2 regions of the Kitasatospora sp. LaBMicrA B282 genome follow, and region 2 is predicted to be linked to the other one. Evidence: riboswitches for the same ligand, from Rfam matches in the RefSeq annotation. Region 2 holds a riboswitch; the other holds the start of a gene.
The links. A riboswitch is a leader RNA that binds a small molecule or an ion and turns the genes downstream of it on or off. The one in region 2 is predicted to bind cyclic di-AMP.

Region 1: linked by a shared signal. The riboswitch ahead of ACQRUO_RS30090 (NlpC/P60 family protein) and the one ahead of ACQRUO_RS10315 (LysM peptidoglycan-binding domain-containing protein) in region 2 are both predicted to bind cyclic di-AMP.

What each region holds. Positions count from the first base shown of each region.
Region 1 covers NZ_JBNQTI010000144.1:15,990-24,139, forward strand. Annotated here, with positions in the region: gene ACQRUO_RS30060 (aminotransferase class V-fold PLP-dependent enzyme) at 1-989, shown strand, start outside; gene ACQRUO_RS30065 (Lrp/AsnC ligand binding domain-containing protein) at 1,070-1,351, opposite strand; gene ACQRUO_RS30070 (rhomboid family intramembrane serine protease) at 1,348-2,127, opposite strand; gene ACQRUO_RS30075 (hypothetical protein) at 2,356-2,628, shown strand; gene ACQRUO_RS30080 (NYN domain-containing protein) at 2,798-4,351, shown strand; gene ACQRUO_RS30085 (NlpC/P60 family protein) at 4,517-5,566, shown strand; cyclic di-AMP (ydaO/yuaA leader) riboswitch at 5,957-6,106, shown strand; gene ACQRUO_RS30090 (NlpC/P60 family protein) at 6,113-7,270, shown strand; gene ACQRUO_RS30095 (NlpC/P60 family protein) at 7,563-8,150, shown strand, end outside.
Region 2 covers NZ_JBNQTI010000026.1:14,873-36,037, forward strand. Annotated here, with positions in the region: gene ACQRUO_RS10215 (helix-turn-helix domain-containing protein) at 1-633, shown strand, start outside; gene ACQRUO_RS10220 (peptide deformylase) at 817-1,200, shown strand; gene ACQRUO_RS10225 (hypothetical protein) at 2,118-3,917, shown strand; gene ACQRUO_RS10230 (hypothetical protein) at 4,452-4,613, shown strand; gene ACQRUO_RS10235 (helix-turn-helix domain-containing protein) at 4,738-6,069, opposite strand; gene ACQRUO_RS10240 (ATP-binding protein) at 6,270-6,839, shown strand; gene amcB (cyclophane-forming radical SAM peptide maturase AmcB) at 6,851-7,996, shown strand; gene amcA (multiple cyclophane-containing RiPP AmcA) at 7,993-8,163, shown strand; gene ACQRUO_RS10255 (pentapeptide repeat-containing protein) at 8,232-8,921, shown strand; gene ACQRUO_RS10260 (hypothetical protein) at 9,142-9,660, shown strand; gene ACQRUO_RS10265 (peptide deformylase) at 9,764-10,096, shown strand; gene ACQRUO_RS10270 (hypothetical protein) at 10,164-11,024, opposite strand; gene ACQRUO_RS10275 (hypothetical protein) at 11,384-11,617, shown strand; gene ACQRUO_RS10280 (hypothetical protein) at 11,663-12,184, shown strand; gene ACQRUO_RS10285 (hypothetical protein) at 12,369-12,569, opposite strand; gene ACQRUO_RS10290 (elongation factor G-like protein EF-G2) at 12,923-15,022, opposite strand; gene ACQRUO_RS10295 (DUF6191 domain-containing protein) at 15,193-15,549, opposite strand; gene ACQRUO_RS10300 (isocitrate lyase/PEP mutase family protein) at 15,629-16,477, opposite strand; gene ACQRUO_RS10305 (NUDIX domain-containing protein) at 16,514-17,044, opposite strand; gene ACQRUO_RS10310 (YchJ family protein) at 17,101-17,541, opposite strand; gene ACQRUO_RS10315 (LysM peptidoglycan-binding domain-containing protein) at 17,717-18,739, opposite strand; cyclic di-AMP (ydaO/yuaA leader) riboswitch at 18,807-18,972, opposite strand; gene ACQRUO_RS10320 (hypothetical protein) at 19,492-20,082, shown strand; gene ACQRUO_RS10325 (MFS transporter) at 20,451-21,165, opposite strand, start outside.

The sequences.
Region 1 (8,150 bases), on a different contig from region 2:
ACGCCTCGCTGCTGCCCTGGGCCCAGGCCGGCCTGCCGGTCGAGTACCTGCGGGCACCGCGCTCGCCGCAGGCGGCGGTGGCCGCGCTGGACGAGGCGCTGACCCGCCACCCCGAGGGCCCGCGGCTGCTCTGCGTCACCGGCGCCTCCAACGTGACCGGCGAGCTGTGGCCGGTGGCCGAGCTGACCGAGGTCGCGCACCGGCACGGCGCCCGCGTCGTGCTGGACGCCGCGCAGCTGGCGCCGCACCACCGGGTCTCGGTCCGCGAGCTGGACGTGGACTGGGTCGCCTTCTCCGGCCACAAGCTCTACGCGCCGTTCGGCGCCGGGGTGCTGGCCGGGCGGGCCGACTGGCTGGACGCCGCCGAGCCCTACCTGGCCGGCGGCGGCGCCTCGCGCACCGTGGCCCGGCAGGCGGACGGCTCGGTGGCCGTCGAGTGGCACCAGGGGCCGGCCCGGCACGAGGCGGGTTCGCCCAACGTGATCGGCGCCTACGCGATCGCCGCCGCCTGCCGGGCGCTGAGCGAGGCCGGCTTCGAGGAGCTGCAAGCGCGCGAGCAGGCGCTGATCGAGCGGCTCACGGCGGGGCTGGCCGCGATCCCCGAGGTGCGGGTGCTCAACCTGTTCGGGCCGGCGACCGTCCGGGTCGGGGTGCTCTCCTTCGTGGTGCAGGGCTGGAACAGCTCGCACTTCTCCGCGGCGCTCTCGGCGGAGTACGGGATCGGGGTGCGGGACGGGCTGTTCTGCGCGCACCCGCTGGTGCGGACGCTGCTGGGCGGCGAGGAGGCGGCACCGTCCGAGTGCGGGGCGCCGGAGCCGTCGCTGCCGGGGGAGCGGAGCCTGAACGCGATCCGGGTCAGCTTCGGCGCCGGGACGCCGGAGGAGCACGTCGACCGGTTCCTGGCCGCGGTGCGCGAGCTGGTGACCGACGGCGCGCGCTGGAACTACCGCAACGAGGGCGGGCGCTGCGTCGCCGACACCCGGCGCTGACCCGGGGCCCGGGCGGGTCGGCCGGGGTCGGGGTCCGGGTCGGCCGGGGTCGCGGGTCGGGGTCGGTCCGGGTGGGTCGGTCAGCCCTCCAGGCCGATCGCGAAGGCCGCCTCCAGGTCGTGCTGCGAGTAGGTGCGGAAGGCGATCTGGGTCTCGGTGTGGGCGACCCCGGGGACCTTGTTGAGGCGGCCGGGGATCACCTCGGCCAGGTCGTCGTGGCGGCGCACCCGGACCATGGCGACCAGGTCGTAGCCACCGGTCACCGAGTAGACCTCGCTGACGCCCTCGATCGCGGCGATGGCCTCGGCGATCTCGGGGATCCGGTCGACGCTGGTCTTGATGAGGACGATGGCGGTGATCACGTGGAGGCTCCCGGGTAGGTCGTGGGGCCAGCGTAGCCGGGCCGCCGGGCCGCCACCCACAGGGCCAGGAAGCCGAAGCTGAATCCGATCACGTGCGCCAGGTAGGCGACCCCGCTGCCGGCCTGGCGCACCGACCACCACTGCAGCGCGAACCAGAGCCCGAGCACCAGCCAGGCCGGCAGCCGCAGCGGCAGGAAGAAGAGGAACGGGACCAGGGTGGTCACCCGGGCCCGCGGGTAGAGCCGCAGGTAGCCGCCGAGCACCCCGGCGATCGCCCCCGAGGCGCCGACCAGCGGGCGCAGCGCGTCCGGACCGGTGCCGCCGCCGGCCGCCGCGTAGCCGTAGGCGGCCAGTACGCCGGCGCACAGGTAGAAGAGGAGGAAGCGCACCCGGCCCAGCCGCTCCTCGACCCCGGCGCCGAAGACGAAGAGGAAGAGCATGTTGCCCAGCAGGTGCAGCCAGCCGCCGTGCACGAAGAGCGAGGTGAGCGCGGAGAGCGCGGGCACCTTGTGCGGGGTGGCGAGCAGCGGGCAGCCGCGCACCGGGGGAGCGAGCCCGGCCAGCTGAACCTGGGTCAACGGGCGGTTGCCCAGCAGCTCCGCCGGCACCGCGCCCCACTGCTGCTGGTAGTGCTGGGCGGCGCAGGCGCGGGCGGCGGGGGTCGCGCCGTAGTGCGGGGCGATGCCGCTCGGGCCGGCCAGGAAGACCAGGCAGTTGAGCGCGATCAGGAGGTAGGTGACGAGCGGGGTCACCGCGTCGTCGCGCCGGTCTGGCATGAGCGGATCCATTCCGCGTCGCCAGGCCCGCGACACCGCCGTGTACGGCGAGCGGGTGAGGCCGGGTTTCACGGCCTCGGCCCGCTCGATGGCGAGCGGACGTTCGAGAGGACGGGAGTGCTGGTGGGAACCGGTATCCGGTGCCCGCCGTCACAGCGTCAGGCCCTAGGCTGGAGGCCTGGCCGGCACATCGGACCGGACCAGACCCGAGCCGAGAGGACCCCGCTGATGCCCGTCCCCGCGCCCACCCCCGAGACTCGCTGGCGCTGCACCCTCTGCGGGAACCTGACCCGGTTCGACGTGACCCGTTCCTCCCGGGTGGTCGAGTACCTGCACCTGGACCTGGCCGGCGAGGCCAAGGTGGAGGAGACCGAGGTGCTCACCGAGACCCTCGAGTCGATCCGCTGCCGCTGGTGCAACGCGGTCGACCAGGTCGAGCTGGTGACCCGGCCGGGCGCCGAGGAGCAGGTGACCGGCGAGCCGGTGGCCGACGCCGGCTGAGCCGGCCCGCCAGGGCAGCTGAAAAATTCTCGCCGCGCACGCGACAATTGCACCGGGCGGTGGGACCCGGCCCCCGGCGTGCGCCGGAGCGGCCCGGGACCGGGCAGACAACAGAGACAGGGCAGATCGGCGCGGAGTGGCGCGGATCGGGATCGGAGCCGAGGACGCGATGGACGCAGCCAGGGAGGCCGCCGAGCCGCAGGGGCCGGAGCCCGCTGCGGACCCGACCGCGCCGGCCGACCTCGCGGCCGTGGCGCAGCCGGGCACGACCGGGCAGCCGGCGGGCGAGCAGCCGGGCGTCGAGCCGGTCTCGCCCGACGAGCCGGCGGTCGAGCCGACCCCGGCCGGTGCCGGTGCTGACCAGCCCGCCGCCGGTGCCGACCGGCCCGAGCCTGGCGTCGACCAGCCCGAGCCCGAGCGGCTGGACCGCCCGCTGCCCGAGGGCGTGCGCCGGCGCGTGGTGGGCCTGGCCGCCGACGCGCTCGGCGGTCTGCCGGTCTCCGAACTGCCCGCCTCGCTGCGCCCGTACGCCAAGTTCACCCCGGCCCGCCGGGCCAAGTACGCCGGCACCGCACTGGCCGCCGCGCTGGAGTCCGAGCCGGTCTTCCGGCTGCGGATAGCGGACCGGCTGCGGCTGGGCCAGCCGGACCTGGTCAAGGCCCTGGAGTCCGGCCAGGTCCCGGGCGCGGCCGAGCCGATGGACGTGGCCGCCGCCGCCTACCTGCTGCGCAGCCGGGGCTGGACCCGGCTGGTCGCCGAGGTCGGCGAGCAGGCCGAGCGGGCCGACGTGGAGGACGCCGCCGCCGAGTCGGCCCGGCTGGTGGAGAAGCTCCAGGAGGAGCTGACCGCCACCCGCGCCGCGGCCCGCGCCGATCTGGACCGCCAGCGCAGCGACGGTGAGAGCACCCGCCGCGAGCTGGAGGCGCTGCGCAAGAAGCTGCGCGGCCTGGAGAGCGACACCCGCCGGGCGCAGGCCGAGGCCCGCAAGCTGCAGGCCGAGCTGGGCGCCGCCGCGGCCGCCGCCACCGCCGAGCGCGGCGCGGCGGAGAGCGAGAACCGCCGGCTGCGGCACCGGGTGGCCGAGCTGGAGGCCGCACTGGAGACCGGGCGCCGCTCGGCGCGCGAGGGGCGCAGTGTGGAGGACATGCGGCTGCGCCTGCTGCTGGACACCGTGCTGCAGTCCGCCCAGGGCCTGCAGCGCGAGCTGGCCCTGCCGGTCACCCAGCTGCACCCGGCCGACCTGGTGGACGCGGTGGTGCCGGGCGCGGCCTCGCCGCACGACGTGGCCCGCCGGGGGCTGGCCGAGGACGACCCGGCCCTGCTCGACCAGCTGCTGGCGATCCCGCAGGTCCACCTGGTGGTGGACGGCTACAACGTGACCAAGACCGGCTACCCGACGCTGCCGCTGGAGAAGCAGCGGCTGCGGCTGCTGGGCGGCCTGGCGATGCTCGCCCAGCGCACCCAGGCCGAGGTGACCTGCGTCTTCGACGGCCAGGACCTGGACGTGCCGGTGATCATGGCACCGCCGCGCGGGGTGCGGGTGCGGTTCAGCAAGACCGGCCAGACCGCGGACGAGCTGATCCGGCAGCTGGTGCGGGCCGAGCCGCAGGGGCGCCCGGTGGTGGTCGTCTCGGCCGACCGCGAGGTGGCCGACGGCGTGCGCAAGGCCGGCGCGCGCCCGGTCTCCTCGGTGCTGCTGCTGAACCGGCTGGCTCGCAGCTGAACAGCCCTCACCGGGTGAAGACCTGGTGAAATCCCGTACGCCGCAGGTGGTTCGTCGCGGCGAGGGAGTGGCGCAGGGAAGTGATGTTCACTAGGGTCTGGCGTCAAACCTATTTTTCCGGTCACTCATCCGATCGGGTGAGACCGGCAGAAGAAGGAGCAGTCCGTGGCGTCCCATCGCCGTCCGAAGCAGCCGAGCCGCGCGCGGATCTCCGTGCTGACCGCCGCTGCTGCGACTGCTGTCGCGATCTCCGCGCAGAGCGGGGCCTGGGCCGATCCGGCGCCCTCGATCGACCAGGTCAAGGCGCAGATCGACGACCTGAACACCCAGGCGGAGCAGGCCACCCAGCAGTTCGACGGCGCGAAGGAGCGCGGCGACCAGCTGCGCCAGCAGGCCTCCCAGTTGCAGGACCAGGTGGCCCGCACCCAGGACCAGGTGACCCAGCTGCAGACCGGCCTGGCCGGCGTGGCCGCGGACCAGTACCAGAACGGCGGGGTCGACCCGTCGGTCCAGCTGATGCTCAACTCCAACCCGGGCCAGTACCTGGACCAGGCGGCCAGCATGCAGGTGGCCAGCAGCACCGAGGCCGACGTGCTCAAGTCGCTGCAGTCCGAGGAGCGCAACCTCGACCAGGAGAAGAAGGAAGCCGCCGACACCCTGGCCCAGCTGGACGCCTCGACCCAGCAGCTGAACCAGGCCAAGACCGACGTGCAGAACAAGCTCTCGGCCGCGCAGAAGCTGCTGAACTCGCTGACCGCCTCGCAGCGGGCGCAGTTGGCGGCCCAGCAGGCAGCCCAGGACCGGGCCTCGCGCGGCGCCGACCGGACCGACCTGGGCTCCACGGCCAACCTGCCGCCGGCCTCCGGCTACGCCGGCGCGGCCGTGACGGCCGCCCTCAGCCGGCTCGGCGACAACTACGTCTGGGGCGCCACCGGTCCGAGCACCTTCGACTGCTCGGGCCTGATGCAGTGGGCCTACGAGCAGGCCGGCGTCTCGCTGCCGCGCACCTCGCAGGAGCAGGCCACGGTGGGCACCGCGGTGCCCAGCCTGGCCCAGGCCCAGCCCGGTGACCTGGTCATCTACGGCCAGGACGCGCACCACGTGGGGATGTACATCGGCAACGGCAACGTGGTGCACGCCCCGCACACCGGTGACGTGGTGCGGATCATGCAGGCCTCGGTGATCGGCCCGATCCTCACCATCCGCCGCGTTTGAGGGCCGCGGCCCTGCTGCTTCGCCCGCAAGCTCGCTCAGCGGCAGACCGCAGCGGCGGCTGACCGGTTCGTCCCGATCCGATCCGAGCGCCGGTTCGACGGCTGACCCGCCGTCGCCCCGCCGCGCTGCCCGTGCTCCTGAACCCGTGTCACCCCAGGGTGTGGCCGGCGTCACTTGTCCGTGTACTTCGTGATCACACGTTGGTGATCTCCATAGCACGCAGAGTCAAAGTTTCCCGGTTTTTCTGACAAGGATTTGAACGGATCACAGATCAGTTACTAGGGTCGGCAACCGGACCCACGCGATGGCGATCACCCGACCCGGGTGGCAGCGGGGGTTACCGCCGAGTTCGGAAAGCGGCACGGGCAGGTGACTGCCCGACGGGGAGCCCCTGCGGGGGAGCCGTGGACCGGAGCCGGGGAACCACACGTTCCTCCGGGGTGAATCGGCGCCAGGTCGGCCGGCAGGCCGGTGAGGCGTCGTAGGGCATCTTCCAGCCCGAACCCGTCAGCTCACCCGGTAGGCGGTTCGAGGGAAGAAGGATCCGTGGCGTCCCATCGTCGTCCCAAGCCTGTCGGCCGTACCCGCACGTCGATCCTGACCGCGGCCGCCGCCACCGCCGTCGCGCTCTCCGCCCAGGGAGCCGCGCACGCCGACCCGGCGCCGACCATCGACCAGGTCAAGGCCCAGGTCGACGACCTGAACAACCAGGCGGAGCAGGCCACCCAGCAGTTCGACGGTGCCCAGGCCAAGCAGCAGCAGCTGCAGCAGCAGGTGACCGACCTGCAGGACCAGGTGGCGCGGCAGCAGGACCAGGTGACCAACCTGCAGGCGGGTCTCGCCTCGGTGGCCGCCGACCAGTACGCCAGCAACGGCATCTCGCCCACCGTGCAGATGATGCTGTCGTCCAGCCCGGACAACTTCCTCAACCAGGCCAGCTCGATCAACCAGCTCAACAGCACCCAGGCGGAGACGCTGAAGGAGCTGAAGAGCGAGGAGACGACGCTCGCCCAGTCCAAGACGGACGCGCAGAACAAGCTCGCCGACCTGGACGCCACCACCCAGCAGCTGAAGACCGCCAAGGAGCAGGTCCAGGCGAAGCTGACTCAGGCGCAGAACCTGCTCAACTCGCTGACCGAGCAGCAGCGCCAGCAGATAGCCCAGCAGGAGGCGCAGGCCGCCGCGCAGGCCAAGGCCGCCGCCGATGCCGCCGCCGCGCAGGCCAAGGCGACCGCCCAGGCCAACGCCCAGGCCGCCGCCTCGCGCGACTCCTCCCGCACCAACCTCGGTTCGAGCAGCGGCGGTGGTGGCAGCACCAGCACCAGCACCCCGGCCCCGCCGGTCACCGGCAGCTCGGCCGGCGCGGCCGCGCTCGCCGCCGCCGAGACCAAGCTGGGCGCCACCTACGTCTACGGTGCCGCCGGTCCGAGTACCTTCGACTGCTCGGGCCTGATGCAGTGGGCCTACGCGCAGGTCGGCGTCTCGCTGCCGCGCACCTCGCAGGAGCAGGCCACCGCCGGTACCAACATCGGCACCGACATCTCCAAGGCGCAGCCGGGCGACCTGATCGTCTGGTTCTCGGACATGCACCACATCGGCATGTACGCCGGTGGCGGCCAGGCGATCCACGCCCCGCACACCGGTGCCGTGGTCAGCTTCGTCTCGGCCACCGCGATGCCGATCGCCGCCATCATCCACGTCTGACCCGGCGTCCGACCCGACCGGCGACGGTCGAACCGGCCCGGCGACGGCCCGGCCTCCCCCGTGGAGGCCGGGCCGTTCGCGTTGTCGCCACCGGTGCGATTCCCGGTCGGATGTCCGATTAGGGATCAAATATTCGTATCGGCAGGGGTTTGGACTCATCCGTTCCGACTCGCTAACGTCTGCGCTCGGACCTCAGCGCCTGCGGTGCTCCTCGCGATTCCCGCGGCTCCCGGTCCCCGAGGCTTCCCCGAGGTGCTCGCCCGAGCCCTCACGGCGATTGGAGTCGTCAGTGATGGCGATCACACCCCCGCCGGGCACCGCGCGCCGGTTCGCCCGGGTGCTGGCGGTCACCGCCGCCGCGACCACCGCGCTGGCGATGACGGCCAGTGCGCAGGGTGCCCCGGCCAAGCCGGACAAGAACGACGTCAAGGCCCAGGTCGACCAGCTCTACGGGGAGGCCGAGCAGGCCTCGGAGAAGTCCAACGCCGCGGAGGAGGACGCCAAGCGGCTGCAGTCCGAGGCGAGCAACCTCCAGGCGCAGGTGGCGCAGGGGCAGGACGCCCTCAACAAGATGCGCACCACCCTGGCCACGGTGGCGGCCGCCGAGTACCGGGCCGGCGGGATGGACCCGACGGTGCAGCTGATGCTCTCCTCCGACCCGGCCGGCTACCTGCTCAAGGCGCGCAGCCTGGCCGAGGTCGGGCGGGAGCAGGCGGCCTCGCTGCACGAGGTGGTGGAGCAGCAGCGCCGGCTGGACCAGCGGCGCAGCGAGGCGACCGCCAAGCTGGCCGAACTGGAGACGGTGCGGACCACGCTGGCCCAGAGCAAGCAGCAGGTGCAGCAGCGGCTGAAGAGCGCCCAGACGCTGCTGGACACCCTC
Region 2 (21,165 bases):
CACGACGGCGCCCACCTGGACTACGACGGCTCCCGGTACCGACTGACGATGCGTCGGCTGCTGCGGAACACCGGTAGCGAGCCGATCACCCGCTACCTGATCCGCATCAGCGTCGACCGCTACCCCGGCGAGCCTGAGCGCTCCAATGCCCACTACCGCGAACACCCGCTGACCTGGGACGAACTGGCGCTCACCGCAACCTGCCGTGGCGAGGCGATGCGCTGGCAGGCCAAGCGCGACCGTGATGCGTTCAAGGAAGTGTGGCTGCTCTTCGAGAACGACCACGGCCGCTTCCCGCTCTACCCGGGCGAGGAGGTCTGGATCGAGTACGCCTACTCCGTGAGCGACGAGAAGTGGGGCCGCTGGTTCCAGCGCGCCGTCCGCCTGCCCACCGAGCACCTGGAAGTCGAACTCGCCTTCCCAGCCGACCTCGACCCAGCAGTGTGGGGCACGGAGACGTCCATGACGGCCGAGGCGGCGCCGCTGCGGACCGCCCCGATCCGGCGCGACGAGGACGGCAAGCGCGTCTTCTCCTGGAGCACCTCCACACCAGCCCTCCACGCCCGGTACCGTCTGGAATGGCGATTCCGGGCCCGACCCGAACGCGACACGAGCCAAGGGGAGTTCAGGTGATCCAGGTGCGGCCCAGCGAACAGATGCGTGACCTCGGCATCGTCCAGGAGGGCGCCCCCATCCTCGCCGAGCCTGCCTGCCCCTTCGACCTGCCGGCCGAGCGCGATGCCGCCGAGCAGGTCATCGAGAAGCTGTTCACCGCCATGGAGCGCATTCGGCCAAGTCCACCCCTTCGCCAAGGGCATGGGCATCGCCGCACCCCAGATCGGGGTGGGCCGCGCCGCCGCCATCGTCCAGCCGGCCGAGCCCGGAGCGCCCGCGATCATCCTGCTAAACCCCCGCATCACCGAGGGCTCCGACGAGACGGACGAGCAGTTCGAGGGCTGCCTTTCCTTCTTCGACGTCCGTGGCATGGTCCCCCGCCCATTGCGGATCACCGTGGAGACCACCACCCTGGACGGCCAACTGGCCACCATCACCTACGAACGTGGGCTCGCTCGCCTGATCCACCACGAGATCGACCACCTCGACGGACTCCTGTACACGGCCCGCATGCGCTTCGGAACCGCTCCCATTCCCGTCCAGCAGTACAGGCAGACAGGCCAGGCATGGGCCTACGAGCAGTAGTAAGCAGTCCGCGACACCAGGCCGGCAGCCTACCGAACGGGCCTGCAGCATCCGGTGGAACCACTCGAGACGACCCTCGTTTCCTGCATCTCCGAGCGTGGCTACGCGCAATGGTGGATGGGAGAAGGCCAACGCCACCGTCAAGAGCGCTCCTCGCACTGTGCGCTTCCCATGCCTCGCCACAGAGACAACCACGACCGCCAGGTGGACTCGCTAGACCTCCCTCACGGCTGGAGGTCCAGCGAGCTGGTTACCACCATCTGGCTCGGGCCCCGCCTAGACCGTCATGCAGCCGACGAACTCACAAACCGTCCCGCACAGATGCAGTGCGACTGTATGTGAGAAGGACACGTACATAGCTGCTGAGCGTACGGATGAGGCGGATGGCACGATCGGTACCTCCTGGCAGAAAGGGCAGGAGTACCAGCGCAGGAACCGTCGCAACCGTGATGACCACCAGCACCGGAACGGTTAGCGCGACAAGCAGCACACGTTGGCTCAGGCCCAACGCACGGGTGGACAGGGTGACAGGCAGAGATGGCATGGCCCCTCCGAGGCTCGATAGTCCGCCGGTGGAACACACCGGGCAAAGTGCCGCGCTCATCGTCTGATTTCGCAGCAATCCGACGATGCCTCTGGTGAGATGTTCGGTGCGACCTTGAAGGGTTGTTCACCGCATAGAGCCGAACAAGATGGGTTGTCCATCGCCGGCAGCCGAATCTGGGAGGTGCGCGACGAACGCGCGACATGACAGAAGTCCAGGCGGGCGGCCATGGGGCCCCCTTAAAGGCAGTACTGCGGAGGCCAACGAGCTTGCCGGGCTACTGCGAGGCTGGCTGGGCGGCGCAGCTCTGAAGGTCGCTGAACTCCGCCAGGCGTTCACGCAGGACCACTTCACCGATCACAGGGTGCCGGCCATGTCCACGCTCTCACAGTGGTTGGCTGGTCAGGGCCTGCGTTGGGACTTCATCGAGGCCGTCATAGATGTGTGCTCTGCTGACTCCGTCATCGCACAAACCAGAACCGCCCAAGCCCGATCCATCTGGGACAAGTCACGCGGCAACCCGACGCCAGTAGCCACAGCTGCTGCAGTGGTGGGAGAGAGCGCGTTGTTGCTGGCCAAGCAGGAAGTCATTGACCTTCATGTTCAGCTTCAGCAAGCCATGCAGGCTCTGTCGAGCAGTCAGCGTGCCGAGGCCAACGCCGGAAGACTGGTGGTCCTACTGCTGGGGATGATCAGCCAGTTGAACCTGAAGATCGGTGAACTCGCTCGTCAAGCTGACCGGGCGCACTCCCAGCCGTCAGCTCCCTCTGATGAGGAGAAGCGTATCCGTCGGCGGCTCGCTGAAGCCGAGGAGTACCGGAACCGCGCCCTACGCGAGAAAGAACGCGCTGAAGCAAAACAGCGAGAGGCCCTCGAGCTGGCTGACCAGGCCAGCCGTGAGATCGACCGACTGAAGGCTGAGGTCAACCGCCTCAACCAAACCATCGCCCATGACCCAGGCCAGGCGCAGGAAGCACTCCAAGTCACTCTCGGTGGCGACGACATCGATGCTCTCCTCGGCGACGTCAGTACGTCTCTCGACAAGGCCACCCAGGTGAATGACACCGGGGACCAGCTGACATGGGACGCGCGGGGTGCACTGCAGAGCCTTGAGGATGCAACAGCCCCCAGGACGTCAGCGCCATCGGCAAGTGCCGCCGGCCGCAGTGCGTTCTCGTCGGATCCTGCTGGTGCAGACAACACGAACAAGTCCCCCACCAGCACATCCCTGGCGAACAATCCCCGCGACGAGCCATCCCCCACAGATCTCGTGAGGCGGCGCGGTGGATTGCTGTCTCGGTTCAGGTCTGGTCGGGCTGCAGAGCGGCGGCTGGCTCAGGGGATGCCCCTGGACTCGGCCCACGACGTACTCGAACTGGTCTACGCCCTCCAGGAGGCCGAGCGACATGACGCGATCAAGTCGCTTCTGGCAGAGGCCGGGAATCGGCTCCAGAGAGACGAACTGGCCCAAGTAGCCGTGGGCTTGGAGATTAACGACGGCTTTTACATGGGCCCCGGTGCGGTTGTGCGGGCAGCAGCCAGGACACGCTCGGTGCAGGACGTAGCCCACTTGTTCGTGGCTCTTGACGACGCGGGCGTCCGGCCAAGCTTCTCTTCCGAGCTCCTGGATGAGTTCGGGCGGTCACGCCAGATGGCGGACGTACTCGAACTCGCCTGGTCACTTCAGGCTCTGGGACGCGACCGTGAAGCGGGCAGCATGCTCGTCAATATGGCCCGCTACTGGCCCGCCAGGGACTCACTTGGTATAGCCGGGCGTCTGCGGGCCGAGGGGTACAGAGGACAGGCGTTGATGCTGTTGTCCGCTGTCGGTCAGGCCCGACCCATTGACGAGGTGATCGTTCTGGTCAGCGAACTTCATGCTGCCGACCGCGCTCGAGACCTCAAGGACGTCCTCGGAGGCGCTTGCGACCGAGAGGCTACCCAGGAGGTTGCTGGCCTGATTGTCACACTGCACGGCTTGGGTCGCCTTGATGAGGCGGCGGGGCTTCTGAACGACGCAGGCCAACACCGCCCCGTAGCGCAAGTCGCCGAGATCGTTCGTAGGCTCGATGCTTCTGGCTATCTCAACTCGTTCGAACATGCAACCGTTGGTTTGCCGCAGCAACGGGAAACGCTGATCAGGAAGGAGCTTGAACGGCCTGCGACAGGCTGAGCGGGTTGCAAACCCGAGCACGCCGAAGTAGGCCTTTGGCGACGCGGGGTCCGCGCCGTTCCGTCTGGACCACCGGCGGGCGCCAGACACCCTCGGTAAGGCCAACATCGGGATGGTCAACGAGGGGATCCTGCCGACCAGCGGCGTTCGACGCTCGGCATGGTTGCAGTTCTGGTTGCGTTCACCCCCGTCCAGCGTCGTTCAGAGACCGATTCGCCACCCGCTCCGCCCCAGGTCAGAACCCCTACGGATGCCGGCGGACACCCAGACGGACAGTTGGAAAGCGTGTTGGGGGCAACCCCTCACGAGTTGGAGTCTCGTATCCTTCGCCATGGCCGAACAGCCATAACGAAGGCCCCGACCGCTCAGCAGTCGGGGCCTTCGTCGTACGTGGTCTCAGTCAGAGCCGCCGTGCCTCGTCGCCCTGCCAACGCGCCCTCGCCTCGCCCCGGACCTCACGCCGAGCTTGATCGCACAGCACCTCGACGGGCGACCGGCAGGTCTGGATGCAGGGTCAGCAGCAAGATTTTCCATATGGCATGTGACTACCGTTTGAAATTGGCCGTTCACGCTGCCGATGGGCCCGACGGCAACGCGCTCCAGGTCCTCGACGGCCTGAGCGCTGAAATGCGCGCTTTCGTCGATCGCCTGATCGCCGTAGAGCGCCAGGCCGAGGCAGTCGCGCAGTACGGCTGACCCACCGGCCGCAGCCAACTACACAGTTGGGGCCTCGCTTGGACCTCGTCCACGGCGGCCGGGATCTTCCGGCCGCCGTGCCATTATGGGGGTTTGAGACGCGCCGCGGAGGTCCAGCGCCGCACTACACGGTCGGGGCGTTCTCGACGGCTGCCGCCCTGTCGTCCAACTCTTCGACACCGGGCACGTTGCGGAGCCGGTAGAGGCGGGCGCGCATGTCGTGCACCGCGTCCTGCACCTTGATGGAGCGGATGCCGTCCGCGCAGTCGAGGAAGTCGCCCCAGGAGGCGAGGGCACCGTCGACGTCGTCCTGGCGGAGGCGGACGGTGCCGAGATCGGCTAGCACGATCGCCCGGGTGCGGCGGCGGTCGAGGCCGTGGATGTCGAGCGCGTGGTGGAGGTGGTCCTGCGCACTGGTGTGGTCGCCGAGCTGGGCGAGGATCATGCCGGCCTCGTGGGCCCACCGGCCGGTGCTGTAGTGGCTGGCCCACGATTCGCCCGGGGCGCCGGTGGCGCGCTCGATGGCGGTCTGGGAGGCGGCGAGCGCGCTGGTGGTGGTGCGGCGGTAACCGTCCAGGGCAGCGGCGTTCGCCAGGGTCGCCTGGTAGTAGGCCAGGGCCCGCGGGTCGCCCACGTGCTTGGCCTGATCGACGCACTCCTCCGCTATCCGGACCGCCGTGGGCCGGAAGCCGAGGTCGATCGCCTGGACGGCCAGGCCACGCAGGGTAGTGGCGGCGAGTTCGGGGTCGCCGGCCTCGGAGGCGAGGCGGAAGGAGTGTGCGTAGTACTGCTGGGCGGCGTCCTGGTTGCCTTCGTCCTGGGCCATCCATCCGATCAGGTGCACGAGTTGGGCAGTTGCCGCGAACAGCTCCTGACCGACGGCTTCGCTCCATGTCCCTTCGAGCCAGGGGACCACGTCGTGGTGGAGGTAGCGGACGGCGAGGTGTCGGGCGTGTCCGCCACCGAGTTCGGCTGCGGCGTCACCCAAGGAGGTCGTCATCTGGCGGACAGCAGCGACCTCACCCCGGCCGACCTGGACCTTGCCCTTGGACTTGAGCCGTACGCGCCGCAGGACGGACTCCGGGTCGGGCAGGCTCAAGGCCGTCAGCGCGTACGCGGTGGAGGCGGCCACGAATCCCCGGCGATCCACCACGTCCCTCCGGCTCAGCTCGATGACGGAATCCACGGTATCGCCAGTGTCGCTCTCCGCCGGAACAGTTGGCTGGACGGCGACCGTATCGGCGAGGTCGATATCGAGAACCTTGATCAGGTACGGCATCCAGTACTTCGGCACCCGGCCGCCGCGCTCCCATCGGGAGACCTGGCCCCGGTCCGGTCCCGATCCTCCCTTGCCCTCCGCCGTACCGAGTTCGAGGCCGAGCCGGGGTTGTGACCAGCCCTTCTTCTCCCGCGCGGTCCTGATCAGGTCCGCGACCGTCACAGGTCCCCCTGACACGGTGCCCTCCCTCGGGCCGCCCGCAGGCCGACACCTGGCCCACAGTGGCCCACAACTGGCCGACATCTGGCCTACACCTTGGCACCTTATTCGTCAGCGCGCACGGCTGTTGACTGAGAGTCAGCCGAGCAGGGTGCTCCGGACCGGGGCGGTTCGGCTCCACGATCGGCGGCACCGGCCATCCCGTCGGCCCATTTCCGATGGCCGGTGCCGCTCTCCACAGCCCCCGAGGAGAGCAGAGCCATGTCCGTGTACCGTCGCGTGTTCTTCCTGGTCCGCGATCCGGCCAACGTCGCCAAGGGCCGTCAGCGGGTCCGCGCCATGCTCGCAGACCGGGGATCCGGCTGGATGAGGGGAGCCGCGACAGCCTCGACGTCGTCGTGTCGGAGTTGATCACGAACGCCATCCGGCACTCGTACGGGCCGGTGCTCACCGTCGGCGTGTACGCCGACCCGCGGGCCCGGCGTGTCCTGGTCGAGGTCTACGACGCCTCCGTGATCCTCCCGCGGACGCGTCAGGCAATGGCCAACGAGGAGACGGGCCGGGGCCTGCTCCTGGTTGAGCGGCTCGCGCTCTCCCACGGCGCCGAGCGCACCAGCCGGGGCAAGCGGGTCTGGGCCGAGCTGGCCGTGCCCGAGCAGGCCATGACCCGGCGCCAACTGCTGGCGCATCCGCGCAGAGTCGGCAGGCACCTTCTCGACCGCCTGCGCAACGCCTCGCCCGCCGGCCCCCGGCGTGATTGCCCGCGTGCCGCCCTTGGCGCCGATTGAGAGGTCATCCGATGAGCGAACCGCGCCGCTACGACCGCCACCTCGCGCGGCGGCCGCAGTCCGTGGTCGTCCAGCCCACGAGCTTCTGCAGCCTCGCCTGCACGTACTGCTACCTGCCGCACCGCGACCGCCGGGAGCACATGAGCGTCGAGGTCGCCGAGGCCGTGGCCCGCTCGGTCGCCGAGTTCGCCCCAGCCCTCAGTCCGGGCCGCCCGTTGGAGTTGGTCTGGCACGCGGGCGAACCGCTGGCCCTGGGCCTGCGGCGCTTCGGCGAACTGATCGCCGCCTTCGAGCCACTGCGGCAGGCCGGTCTGGTCCACCACTACGTGCAGACCAACGCCACCCTGGTCAACGACGACTGGTGCCGGTTCCTCGCCAGGTACCAGTTCCGGGTGGGGGTGAGCATCGACGGCCCGGCCGCCCTCAACGCTCAGCGGGTCGACCGCAAGAGCAAGCCGGCCTTCGACCGGATCGTGAAGGGTGTCGCGCGCCTGCGTGAGGCCGGCATCGCCTTCTCCGTGATCGCGGTGGTCACGGCCGAGAGCGTTGACCGGCCCGAGGACCTGCTCGACTTCCTCACCGGCCTCGGCTGCCACACCATCGGCATCAACATCGAGGAGACCGAAGGCGTCAACACCACCAGGCCGATGCCCACCGTCGAGCAAGCCCGGCAGTTCTGGCGCCGCACCATGGCATGGAGCCGCCGCACCCCAGGCCCGAAGGTGCGCGAGCTGGCCCGCCTCGGCGACTACCTCCACGCCGCACGAACCGCCCGGCAGACCGACCGGGATGCTCTCCTGATCGACCCCATCCCCACCGTCTCCGCGGCAGGCGACGTGGTGCTGCTCTCACCCGAGCTCGCGGGCATCGCCGCGCCCGCCTACGACGACTTCCGGGCCGGCAACGTCCTGCACCAGTCGCTGGCGTCCATCCTCGACGGCGCCCACCGGCTGCGGTACGTGGACGAGTTCCTCACCGGCCTGGAGAGGTGCGAGGCCACCTGCCAGTTCTTCGACTTCTGCCGCGGAGCGCAGGCCGGCAACCGCTACTTCGAGAACGGCCGCCTGGACACCACCGAGACCAACTACTGCCGCGTGTCCAGGCAGGCCCTGATCACCGCCTTGTCCGATACCGTCCGAGAGGAGCAAGCAGCATGACCGTGCTCGAACTGCTGACCACCGCCGAGGCCCCCGTTATCGAGGAGCTCACGGCCGGCCGCTCGCACGACCCCGCGGTCGCCAAGTTCGACAACCGCCCCACCTGGGACAACCCCGCGCCCAAGTTCGACAACCGGCCGACCTGGGACAACTGGAACAAGAAGTAGCACCGCTGCCGGGCGGCCTGCGCCCAGCGCACGGGCTGCCCGGCCCCACAGCAAGAGGGAGCCCGACCATGGACAGCCGCACCTTCGGCCGCGTCACCGTGGCCCTGCCCAATCTCGACGAGGCCGGCACCTACCTGTCCAACGTCACCTCCCTGGAAACCGGCCGGGGCATCGTGCAGGACTTCCAGTACGCCGACGCCGACCTGCGCGAGCTCGACCTGGCCGACACCCGACTGATCACCGGCCGCATCACCGCCCTGCGCGCCTCCCGCGCCCAGCTCACCGAGATGCGCCTGGACTCCGTCGCCTTCGAGAGCACCGACCTCGGCTCGGTCACCTGGAGCGAGAGCAAGCTCTCCCGCGTCGTCTTCCGCAACTGCAAACTCATGGGCGCGACCCTCACCGGCCTGACCCTCGACAACGTCCTGTTCGAGAACTGCAAACTCGACTACACGACCTTCGACCGCGTCCGTGCCACCGGCCCGGTCGCCTTCTCCAAGTGCGTCCTGACCGAGGCCGTCTTCACCAACTGCGACCTGAGCGAGGTCGTCCTTGATGCCTGCACCCTCCAGCTCACCGAGTTCGGACGCGGCAAGTACCGCGATGTGGACCTGCGCGGCAACGACCTCACCGCCCTGCGCGGCGTCGCCCATTTGGCGAAGATCATCATCGACCGCCCGCAGCAGGCCGAACTCGCCGAAGCCCTGCTGGCCGAGCTGGACGTCACCTACGGGGACGCGCTCGACGACCATCGCTAGACCGATTCCGAGGAGGACTCGGCATGCACCTGAGCATTGCGTTCCACGACCTCTCCGCCCTGCAGCGGCGCTGCGAGGTCGGCGGAGTCCGGATCACCCGGGGAGAGCCCGAGTACGAGAACGGGGCCGTCGTCCCGGCCGACCCCTGGCAGCCGATAGCGATGCCCTCGGCGCTCGTGTCCGGGCAACCGACGAGACCCCGGACAGCCGCCTGGTCGAAGTGGTCAAGCTCCGGCACACCGACGCCATCGACCTGCTCTCCGAGCTCGCCGACCCCCTTGGCGACCCCAACGCCACTTACCTCGGCCAGGCGGCCAGCCCGGCCAAGGCCCTGACCACCACCGACAATTACCAGGAGGGCCGACGGCTCGGCCTGCACGTCGACAACTGGGACAAGCTCTCCTACGCCGAGAAGCACCGGGGCCGCCGACGCCTCTGCCTCAACCTCGGCCCCGGCACCCGCTACCTCCTGCTCGGCGACATCGACATTCAGGCCATCTGCCGAACCGTCCACCACGACTACGAGCACCACTACCCGCACACCGACGACCTCCACACCTACGTCGCCCGCCACCAACCGCTGCGCTGCTTCCGCATCCGCCTCGCACCCGGCGAGTGCTACATCGCCCCGACCGAGCTGTTGCCGCACGATGGCTCCACCGAAGACCAGCCCGAGCCATCCACCGCAGCCTTCTGGCTCGGCCACTGGCCCCGCGGCGTCTTGCCCAGCCTCGTCTGACGGTCGCGTGTGGGCCGGGGGGGGGGGGGTGACCGCCGAGGCGACGCCACCGCGGACCGCTCCCATCCGGCACCGCAGATCGGGATCGGCCGGGCGGCCGCCATTGTCCAGCCAGCCGGACGCCCCGCCGATCGTTCTGCTGGACCCGCGCGTCATCGACCGCGCCGACGAGGCAGACGAGCAGTTCGAAGTCTGCCTGCCCTTCTTCGACGTCCGCGGCCTGGTTCCCCGTCCGCTGCAGATCACCGTGGAGACCACCAACCTGGACGGCGAGGTGATGGTCACCACCTACGAGCGCGGGCTCGCCCGCCTGGTCCACCACGAGATCGACCACCTCGACGGCCTGTTGTACAGCGCGCGAATGAGGACCGGCGTCGAGCTCATCCCTGTCCAGCAGTACGGACAGACCGGCCGCGCTTGGTTCTTCGAGCAGTGACCGCCGGCACAGCTCGCGCTGAGCGCTCGTAGGCAGCCCGGTCAGCCGGTCGCCTACGCCCTCGTGGTCACCACGCCGACGCTTCCCGATCGTAGAGATGCAGCTGCGCGCCGTTGTAGGTCAAGATCCAGGTGGGGCCGACCTGTTGGGCAACCACACCATCGAGGCCGCCCACCGGGTGGGTCATCGCCGCAACGAGGTCCTGGGGATACGGGTAGGACGTCCATTCCAGGAGCCACAGGTCATCTCTGCCCCAGAGGCGCCGCTCCGCTTGGTTACGGCGTCCAAGGGGCCGGCCCAGTGTGCTGTAGTACCAGTGCACGTGCCAGTCTCCTGCCGGGTCCCGGAGAGCGGCGCGCATGGCAAGCGCGCCCAGAAGACGCCTTGCCGCCTCGGACATCGGCGGAACGCTGTCCAGCTTTGCCTGTTCCGCGGGGGTTACTGGCTGATCCACCATGAGCACGCTCCGATGGCGGATCACCCTGGCGGTCGGCTTCGGAGCCTTGGGTTGGCTCCGTTCTGTAACTTCCAGACTTGCCCCGGTCGGTAGGTGCCGCAGCAGGACGGTCTTCCAGTCCACGACGCGCTCCAAGCGCATGCCCGGGATTCCGGACCAAGGTGGGCTTGCGACGAGTTGGTCCGAGACGTTGAGGGCTGCGGACACGATGAGGACGAGATGGTCGTAACGAGGGGAGAGCACGGTGCCGTAGTTGAGGGTCGGCCCGAGCGGCCAGTCGAAGCCAGGTGCCGAGAGAAGACCCAGGTTGAACCAGCCGAGCGCCAACAGTGCCCGCAGCTGTGCCTGGGCAGGGGTGCACTCGTCCAGACCGATGGAGGTGCGCCCCAAGCCCGACCGTGCCGTGGCTCGGTGCTCGTCGGTGAAAGCGCTGCGCTGGGTAGCCAATACGCGCGCAGTGGAGTGTGACATGGCGAATCCTTCGTGCTGCCCGGCCAGCCAAAGGAAGATCCCTGTCAGCGCGTCGGTGCTGAGGAAGAGGACTGTGAAGCGGAGCGAGCGCCCTGCACCCGGGACGACGACCTGGCCAACCGGGCGGCCCCGTCTCGTCCTGCGACCCTCCGCCGGCCGCTGTGCCGACCATAGAGCATGGGGTTCCCCCCGCGATACAGCGACACGCACACGCCGCAGGGCATGAGCTGTAGCGCCGGAGGTAAAACGCCGCCCGCCAGGATTCGCCACTCGTACGCCATCCGCTTTCTGGGTGAATGGCGCATAACTTTTCCCCGGCGCAGCCCTACCCTTCCGACAGGACCGAAATAGGGAGGGCCATGGCGCGCAAGATTCACGCCTCACAGCCTGTACGAGACGCATTCAAGGGCGTAGATCTGCAGGCGATTTTGCGGCGCCTCTCAAAGAAGGTGGAAAGCTGCCGAAGCTGCGGCGAGCCAATTGGTCGCAACAGCCCCGCCAATCTCGTCAGCATTCTGAACCACGAGAAAATGATCAAGTGGCCCGCCCTGATCCATCCAAGGTGTGGCGACTCAGCCGTGTACGAGACCTAGACCGCCCCCGACCCCAACAAGATCTTCTTCGAAGTCGAGTGCGCCTTGCTGGTGGGCGAGCGAGGCCCCGTACCGGCGCTGATCATTGACGCCTATGGTGGGCTTGCCATCACGACAGGCGGAGAGGTCCATGATCGTCTGCTCGCCGGCTTTGCGACGCTGGGATTCGAGTTTCCAGACTGGATCTGCCGCGAGGGCGAGGGTGCAGACCCGGTGGATGAAAAGGATTGCACCCCCGGCCTCACAGCCCTCCTTGAAGGCGATGAGGTGAGACTGCTCCACGACGGACGCGAGCTGTACCGGCTCGGCAAGCTCCGATATTTCCCGCGCTGGTATCGGGCAACGAACCGCGGCGCCCTGGTCGTGATGATCGGCCGGAACCTCCAGGGGATGACATTCGACTCCCTCGAATACATTCAGCGAGCCGCGAAGAGCAAAGAGCTGGTTCAGGCGGTCGCGGCAATCAGTCGGATTCCGACCGCACCAGCAGACCGCTGCTATTGCATCAACGGGAAGGTCCGGACGTTTGCCTCGTGCTGCGACAGCGCCGACGGTCCAGAGGAGTAGGGATGGCCGTTTGGCCGCCGATTTCGGAGCTGGGATAGATGCCCGCACCGCCTGGGTGATGGCGCGGCGGGCGCGGCGCCCGGAGGAGTGCAGCTACGCGATGGCCCACCTGGACGGCGGTGAGGAGAGACCGACTGAGGCTGAACGGCACATCGGCGGAGTTGAGAACGCCCTTCGAAGGCATCTACTCAGCCGGTGGAGCTGACTCGTTGGCTGAGCGTTCGACGAGACCACCGAAGAGGATTTCCGCGAGCCGCCGAGTCTTCCACTCCGGCCACTCTTCGACCTTGAGGTGGACCTCAGTCTTGCCGTCCTTCCAGTAGTTGTACTGGCCTGCGGACATCCCCCCTGAGGGTGGTCGCACCCGGCAGGGCTCCTTCTTCATGCCCGGAGCATCACACAACTCAGCTCTTCGGATGAGAGGTTCGACTGAACGCGCCCCGTAGCGTTCACGGAGTCTCACAGGCAACCCCGCACGAGTTCGAACCTCATATCCTCCGCCTTCGTGAAGTCCCCGACCGGTTCGCCGGTCGGGGACTTCGTCGTTTCCGGGCGGTTCTCGCCCGCGTCGTGCCTACTGCCGGCGCAGGTGGCGCGAGGTCGCCGAGCGGGAGGGCAGCCAGGTTGACTCCGGTGAACCCGGGAGCACTGCGGCGATGACCGGCGTGAGCTCCTCCTGCGCCAGCGATGATGTGGTCGGACGACGGGTTGTGCGGCGGGGCGGCGGTCGTCGGGTGGTCAGTGGTCGGGCTTGGTGACCCGGTCGGCGACGGCTGCCGGCATGGGCTCGTAGCGCAGTGGGGTCCGGGTGAAGGAACCGGTGCCGTGCGAGAGCGAGCGCAGGTCGACCGCGTAGCGGGTCAGCTCCAGCTCCGGGACCTCGGCCCGCAGCAGGCTCCGCCCCGGGCCGGCCGGCTCGGTGCCGAGGACCCGTGCGCGGCGCACCGACAGGTCGCTGAACACTCCGCCCAGGTACTCGTCCGGTACCAGTACGCCCACCTCGGCCACCGGTTCGAGCAGCCGCACGCTGGTGTTGGTCGCCGCGTCGCGCAGCGCCAGTGCGCCGGCCGACTGGAAGGCGGCGTCCGAGGAGTCCACCGAGTGCGCCTTGCCGTCCACCAGGGTGACCCGCAGGTCCACCAGCGGGAAGCCGTCGCCCACGCCGTGCGCCAGCTGGGCCCGCACCCCCTTCTCCACCGAGGGGATGAAGTGCCGCGGTACCGCGCCGCCCACCACCTTGTCGACGAACTCGAAGCCGGTCCCGCCGGGCAGCGGCTCGACCAGCAGCTCGCAGATCGCGTACTGGCCGTGCCCGCCGGACTGCTTGACCAGCCGGCCGTGCCCGGTGGCGGTCCCGCCGAAGGTCTGCCGCAGCGCCACCCGGTAGTCCACCTGGTCGACCTGGACGCCGAACTGGCTGCCCAACAGGTACAGCACCACCCCGGCGTGCGCCTCGCCGGTGCACCAGAGCACCAGTTGGCGGGTGTCCGGGTTCTGCTCGACCCGGACCACCGGGTCCTGCGCGGTCAGCCGGGACAGGCCCTGGGCCAGCTTGTCCTCGTCACTGCGGCTGCGGGCCTCGATCGCCACCGGCAGCAGCGGCTCCGGCAGGTCCCACGGTGCCAGCACCACCGGGTCGCCCGGCTCGGTCAGGGTGTCGCCGACCCGGGCCGCGGTGAGCTTGCCGACGCAGACCAGGTCGCCCGCCACCGCCTGCGGCACCGCGCGCTGCTGCTTGCCGAACGGGCTGGTCAGCCCGGCGATCCGGTCGTCGGTCGGCTCCGCGTCGGCGCCCGCCCCCGCGACGTGCAGCAGGGTGTCGGGGTGCAGCGTGCCGGAGAAGACCCGGACCAGGCTGAGCCGGCCGACGTAGGGGTCGCCGGTGTTCTGGATCACCTGGGCGACCAGCGGGCCGGCCGGGTCGCAGACCGGCTCCCGACCGGCCGGCCCGGTCGGCTCGACCGGCTCGGGCAGCGGGCTCGCGGACGGCGCCGGGAAGGCGGAGACGAGCAGGTCGAGCAGGTCGACCGCGCCGGTGCCGTCCTCGGTGATCGGCAGCACCGGGTGGATCGCGTCGTGCAGCACCGCGCCGCGCAGGCCCGCGGTGAGCGCCGGCTCGTCCAGCGTCTCGCCGCCCAGGTAGCGCTCCAGCAGCTCGTCGTCCTCGCCGGCGATCGCCTCCACCAGCGCCTCGCGGGCCGGGCCGGTGTCCGGTGCCGGCTCGGCCCGGCCGTGGGTCTCGCCGGACAGCAGCTCGACCGTGCCGCGCACCTGCCCGTCGCTGCGCACCGGCAGGTCCATCGGCTGCACCGAGTCCGGGTGCTCGCCGCCGAAGGCCTGCCGGCAGGTCGCCAGTACCTCGTCGAAGTCGGCCCGGGCCGCATCCATGTGGGTGACTGCGATGGCCCGCGGCAGGCCGAGCGCCGCGCACTCCTGCCAGAGCGTCAGGGCCGGACCGCCCAGCGGGTCGGTCGCCGAGACCACGAAGACGGCCGCGTCGGCGGCCCGCAGGGCGGCCTGCAGCTCGCCGGAGAAGTCGGCGTGCCCGGGCGGGTCGATCAGGTTGATCTTGACATCCCGCCAGCCGACCGGCACCACGGACAGCCGCACCGAGCGCTGCTGCTGGTGCTCGATCTCCTCGTGGTCGGAGACGGTGCTGCCCTCGGCCACCCGGCCGGCCCGGGTCAGCTCCCCGGCGGCCAGCGCGAGCGACTCGGTCAACGTGGTCTTGCCGGAGCCGCTGACCCCGACCAGGACGACGTTGCGCAGCTGCTCGGGCCGCTCCGCGACCGGAACCCGGCCGGCCGCGCCGGCCCGGGAGGTTGCTCGCTCGGACATGCCGGTGCTCCTCGGATGCTCCGCGGACGGTCGGGAACGCTCTCGTCCGAGCTTTCCACCGCCACCCGCCCGGGTCCACCGGGACGGTCCGCGCGGGGGGCGGTGGCGGTCACGCCGGGGCGACGGGGGGCGGGCGAGGCGGGCGCGGGGGCGGGAGCGGGGGCGGGGCGTCAGCGGGGGAGGCGGGCGGTGCCGCGGGACAGGTCGATGCCGGTGTGCCCGGGCGCACCGGCCTGCTCGTCCTCGCGGAGCACCAGCTCGATCCGGCGCTGCTCCAGCTGCACCTGCTTGCCCGGGTAGAGCAGCGCGTGCAGCTCCTCGCCCGCCGTCACGGCGGCGCCGCGCCCGGGGCGCGCCCGCCCGCCGGCCCGGGCCCGGAGGAACCGGAAGGCCGCGACCGCTAAGCAGAGCGCGATCAGCGCGGCGGGGAGCAGCAGGCTGCCGACGGGGCCGAACAGGGAGGACACCATGGTGGCGAAACGATCCGCCGGATCAGGGCGTTCCTCGGTGGGATCGGCGCTGGTCACCCGTATCGGCGCTGGTCACCCGTCAGGTCGGCCGCGCGCTCGGCGGTCTGCCGCACGCTCGCCGCGGAGCTGCTCCCGGTCAGTCCCGTTCCGTCATCAGGGCGCTCGCCTCCGGCATCGGCATCGCCTCGGTCAGCGCGGTGAAGCCGCCGCTCTCCCGGAGCGCGGCGGCGGCGCGCCGGGTGGCGGCCAGGGCGACCCGGGCGAACGCCGAGCCGACGCTGATCCGGCGCGCACCCAGCTCGGCGAGCTGCGCGACCGTCAGCCGGGTCAGCGGGCCGGCGGCCAGCACGTTGACCGGCTTGCCGACCTCCGCGCAGACCGTGCGCACCGCCTCGGCGTCCGGGAGTCCCGGGGCGAAGAGCACGTCGGCGCCGGCCGCCTCGAAGGCCTGCAGCCGGCGCACGGTGTCGGCCAGGTCGGGGCGCCCGTGCAGGAAGTTCTCCGCCCGCGCGGTGACCGTGAACGGGAAGTCCAGCTCCCGGGCGGCCGCCACCGCCGCCTCGATCCGCTCGACGGCCAGCTCCAGCGGGTGGATCGGCCGCTCCGGCTCGCCGGTGGCGTCCTCGATCGAGGCACCGACCAGCCCGGTCCCGGCGGCCAGCCGGATCGTCGCGGCCACCTCGGCCGGGTCGACGCCGAAGCCGTTCTCCAGGTCGGCGGAGACCGGCAGCCCGGTGGCGTCGACGATGGCCCGGGCGTTGGCCAGCGCCTCCTCGCGCCGCACCAGGTTGGCCCCGTCCGGCCGGCCGAGCGCGAAGGCCAGGCCGGCACTGGTGGTGGCCAGCGCGTCGAAGCCGAGCCCGGTCAGCAGCCGGGCGGTGCCGGCGTCCCAGGCGTTGGCGATCACGAAGGCACCGGGCCCGGCGTGCAGCGCGCGGAAGGCGAGCGCGCGGCGGTGCTGGTCCTCGGGGGAGAGCTGGTCCATCGGAGGGCTCCTGCTGACTGGGTGACTGACGGGACGTCAGCGAGTATCGCCGACGTCCCGTGGTCCCGGTGCGGCGGCGGGGGGAGCGACGAGGGCGCGGTAGCCGGCCCGGCCGGTGCGGCGGGCCTCGGCGGCGGCCTCCACCAGGGCCAGCCGGGTCGGGCTGAGCTCGGCGCGCCAGTCGGCGAGCGGGCGGACGGCGTGGGCGCTGTGCTCGGCGGGGTCGAGGCGCAGGCCGGCGAGCCGGTCCGGAGCGAGCGGGCCGCCGTCGAAGACCACGCCGACCCGGAACGGCCAGCCGGCCACCGGCGGGGTGAAGACCAGCGCGAGCAGCGGCGCGGCGGGCTGCTCGGGCAGCTCCAGCTCGGTCTCCTCGGCCAACTCGCGTCGGGCGGCCGCCCACGGGTCCTCCCCGGCTTCCGGCAGACCGCCGGGGAGCTGCCAGACCTCGGGGTCATAGGTCGACTTCAGTAGCAGCGGGTCACCCGCGGCGTCGGTGAGGTAGACGGTCGCGAAGACGATGCCCTGCGGCACCGTGCGCAGGAAGTCGGCAAGCGGCAGGGTCACGTGGTCCTCCAAGGACGGGGAGGGCGGGGTGAGGTGCTCCTCGGGCTCCGAGGGCGTCAGTCGGCCTCGATCGTGCCGTCGAGGTAGACCCAGGCGCCCTGGTGGCGCAGGAAGCGGCTGGTCTCGCGCAGGCTGCCCGGGTGGCCGGCGTCGCGGTAGTGGGCGGCGAAGGTGACGGTGCCCTCCTGGTGGAAGGGGCCGCCCTCGGTGGTGGCGAGGACCTCCAGCCGTTCCCAGCGCAGGCCGGGGTCGAAGTCGACGGACGGCGGACGGGTGTCCGGGTGCCAGCTGCGCAGCAGGTAGGCGGCGTCCCGGACGGCGAACGCGGCGTAGCGGGAGCGCATCAGCTGCTCGGCGGTGCCGGCCTGGGCCAGGCCGCGGTGCAGCCGGCCGCAGCAGTCGGCGTAGCGCGCGGGCAGGCCGCAGGGGCAGTCCACCGGCTCGGCGGGCGCGGGCGCGGGCGGGGTCGGGCGGGACTTGGCGGTGCGTCGTGACATGGGGTCATTCTGCCCGGCCGGGTGCCGGCGGTCCGGCGCCCGGGGATGGTGGGGGCGGTGGGACACACCCCGCCAGGCGCACCCAGCCGTCAGGGTGGGTGCGCCTGGCGCTGATCCGACGAGATCCGGCGGAGAGGGCCCGGCCGTCAGGCCGCGGGCGCCGAGCCGGGGCCGGTCAGGGGACCTGGAGTTCCTGGCCCGGGTAGATCAGGTTGGGGTTGCTGCCGACCGTGCCGAGGTTGTGGCGGTAGAGCTGCTGCCAGTCGTCGACGTGGTGCTGCTGGGCGATGCCCCAGAGGTTGTCGCCGTTCTGCACGGTGTAGCTGCCGTCGGGCGTGCTCGGGGTGGCCGGAGCCGGGGTCGCCGGGCCGGCCTGCGCGGGGGTGCCCGGGGCCGCCGGCACGCTGGGAGCCTGCGCGGTGGGCGTACCGGGCACGGCAGGCGACGCTGGTGCTGCCGGGCTCGCCGGCGGGGTGCCCGGCGCCGTCGGCTGGGTGGGCGTGCCCGGGGTGCTCGCCGCCGGCGGGGCGGTGGTGACCGGGGTGGTGGGCGTCGTGGCCGTGGGCGCGGTGGTCGGCGCGGCCGTGGTGGGGCTGCTCGGCGCCGGGGTGGTGACCGGGGGAGTGGCGGTCTGCGTCGGCGCGGTGGGCTGGGCCGGCGCCGTGGTGGCGGGCTGGCCGGGGGCCGTGCTGGTCGAGGTACCCGGCGCGGTGGGCACCCCGGGCGCACTCGGCTGCGTCGGGTTGCCGGGCGCAGCCGGTGCCACGGGAGCCGCCGGCACCGCGGGAGTCGTCGGCGCGCCCGGCGTGGTCGGCGCAGCCGGGGTGGTGGGTGCCGCGGGGCTGCCGGGCGCGGCCGGAGTCGTGGGCGCCGCCGGGGCGGTGAGGCCGGTGGTGGTGCCGCAGTGGCCCCAGACGGTCGGACCCTGGTCGGCCAGCACCCGCTCGGCGACGGCGATCTGCTGCGCCTCGGTGGCGTGCGAGGGCTGGGCCGCGTACTGGTCGCCGCCGTAGGCCACCCAGTTGCGCTCGCTGAGCTGGAGGCCGCCGTAGAAGCCGTTGTCCGTGTCGGCGGACCAGTTGCCGCCGGTGGCGCACTGGGCCACCGCGGTCCAGGTGTCGGGCGTGGCGGCGTGCGCGCCGGTCGCGGTGAGCAGCGGCAGGGCCAGACCCGCGCCGGCCACGGTCGCGGCGGTCACCGCGCGGTCGGTCTGGGTCGGACGGCGGTGGCGGCCCGGACCTGAGAACACCCCGGATATGCCCATCGAGTTCCCTCTCCGCACGCCTGCGAGGTGAGCTGTCGGGTTCGGACCGGGAGGTGGCCCGGCCGTCCGCCCGGACGGATCCGGTGGACGGCTTCACCCCTAGCCGCGCGGGACGCGGCATTGAAACCTGGGTCCCCCGCCCCTGCCCGAGGTGGTGTGGTGGTTCCCGGAGCACGGTGGGCAGGACTCGGCGTACCGGTTCCGGGCGCCCGCGCGGTGGCGGGTTGTTGGGGAGACTAGACGGATCATCACCTCGATAACAACCCCGCATCGCAGACATCACACGAGAATCACGAGCGCCGCGCGATGCTCCGTACCGGGAGGGATCGCTCCGGGCGGCTCGTCACTCTTCGTTCACCTCAGGTTTTTCACGTCATGTCCATGTATGCGAGTGTTCGGCGACCCCCGACCCCGGCTCGACCCCAGCCCGACCCCGGCTCGACCTCAGCCCGGCCCCAGCCGACCCCGGCCCGTCCCGCGGGCCCCGCGCCGCGGCCGCGGTGTCGCCGCTGCGATCACCACCGGCCCGGCGGCGCAGGGGAGTTCGGGCAGCGGTCCGGTCCGTTCCATTTCGCCGATCGGCGGACAGCGCAGCACGCACCGCAGCACCATAGGCAGCACAGCGTCAGAGCGGAGCTCGTCCGCCCGGGGACTTCGGCGGGCAGACCGGGGAGTGAGGTGGGGCGGTGCACGAGTTGGAGCCGGCCGTCGAGGCCGCGGAGGGCGATCCGACCTGGTGGTGGGAGGTGGACGCCGCGCTGCTCGGCCGGGCGGCGGTGCTGGACGTGGCGATGTACTGGGCCCTGGGTCTGGCCCGGTGGGCCGAACGGCACGACCCACGGGTGGCCGGTGGTGACCTGGAGGCGGTGCGCACCCTGCTGGGGCTGGCCCTCTACCGCGCGGCCCAGGGCGAGGGGGCGACCGACCCCGGCCGGATCCCGACCCTGCTGCCGCTGATGACGCTCTCCCGCGGCAGCGCCCGGAGCACCGCCCGGGTCCGCCCGCTGGGTTACGGCGACCGCGGCCGGCTGCGGCTGGCCGACCGGGCCCGGCTGGCCGCACTGCTGGAGGATCCGGACCCGGACGCCTTCGAGCGGCTGCGCAAGGAGACGGTGCTGGTCCTGGTGGCGAACACCGACCACGCCCGCACCGAACTGGCGCTGCGCGGCAACGACCCGACCGTCTGGCGGGACCACCCGCTGATCACCATCTGCACCCGCGAGCCCTACCTGCCGGGCCACGGCACGCTCCCGTGGGACTGGTACAGCACCGGCTGAGCGGTCCGAGGGACGACCGGGTGGGTCGACCGCGTGGCGGCGCGGTCGACCGGGTGGCGGGGTGCGGCGGGTGCCGGAGCGAGGCGGCCTGGACCGGGCAGGGGATGTCTCGCCCCGGTCCAGGCCGTCCGGTGCGGTCGCCGCAGGGCAACCGACCCCCGGGGGCGAGGGCGGTGGCCGCGCGGCAGCCGTGGCCGGGTGCGGCGGCGGGCGGTCCATCCGGTGACCGCCCTCGCCGCGTTCGGCCGGGAACGAGCCTGGCACGGCCCGGCTCCCAAATCAACATCTGCTGATACTGATCTTCTTCACATTCACATCAGTCGATGACACTGCGTCAGCTCGGGTGACGCTGCCGCACCTCGTCGCCGTCACGGGCGCGGCCCCTTCGTCGCCGCGGCGGGCCGGTCGGCGCCGGCCGCCTCGGGCGCGGGCCGCTGCCGGGCGGCGTCGTCCTGGCCGCCCTTGGCCCCCGAACCGCGCAGCGCCGAGGCCAGCGCGCCGATCAGCGACATCGCCGCCGCCGCGCTGAAGACGGTGACCAGACCGTGGTGGAACGGGCCGGAGACCAGCTCGGGGAAGAACCGGTTGCCGGTCAGGGTGTGCGCGTTGGCGGGCGGCAGGGTGGTCAACACCCCGCTCGGGCCGAGCAGGTGACCGATCGGGTTGTTGCCGAGGAAGGTGGCGAACAGCGTGCTGACCGGGGGCAGGGCGGCCACCTGGTGGGCGGTGGCGGCCGGCACCTGCTGGGCCTGCAAGCCGCTGTCCAGGGCGTGCGGCAGCGAGCCGGCCAGTCCGATGATCATCAGGGAGAAGAACAGGCCGATGGAGAGCGCGGTGCCCGAGTTCTGGAAGGTGGAACGCATCCCGGAGGCCACCCCGCGCCGCTCCGGCGGCACGCTGCCCATGATCGCCGAGGTGTTGGGGGCCGAGAACATGCCCTGTCCCAGGCCGCTGACCAGCAGCAGGGTGGCGAACGCCGGGTAGGGGAAGTCGACCGGGAGCAGCATCAGGCCGACGAACGAGGCGGCCACCAGCAGCAGCCCGGAGGTGGCGAACAGCCGGGCGCCGAACCGGTCGGACAGG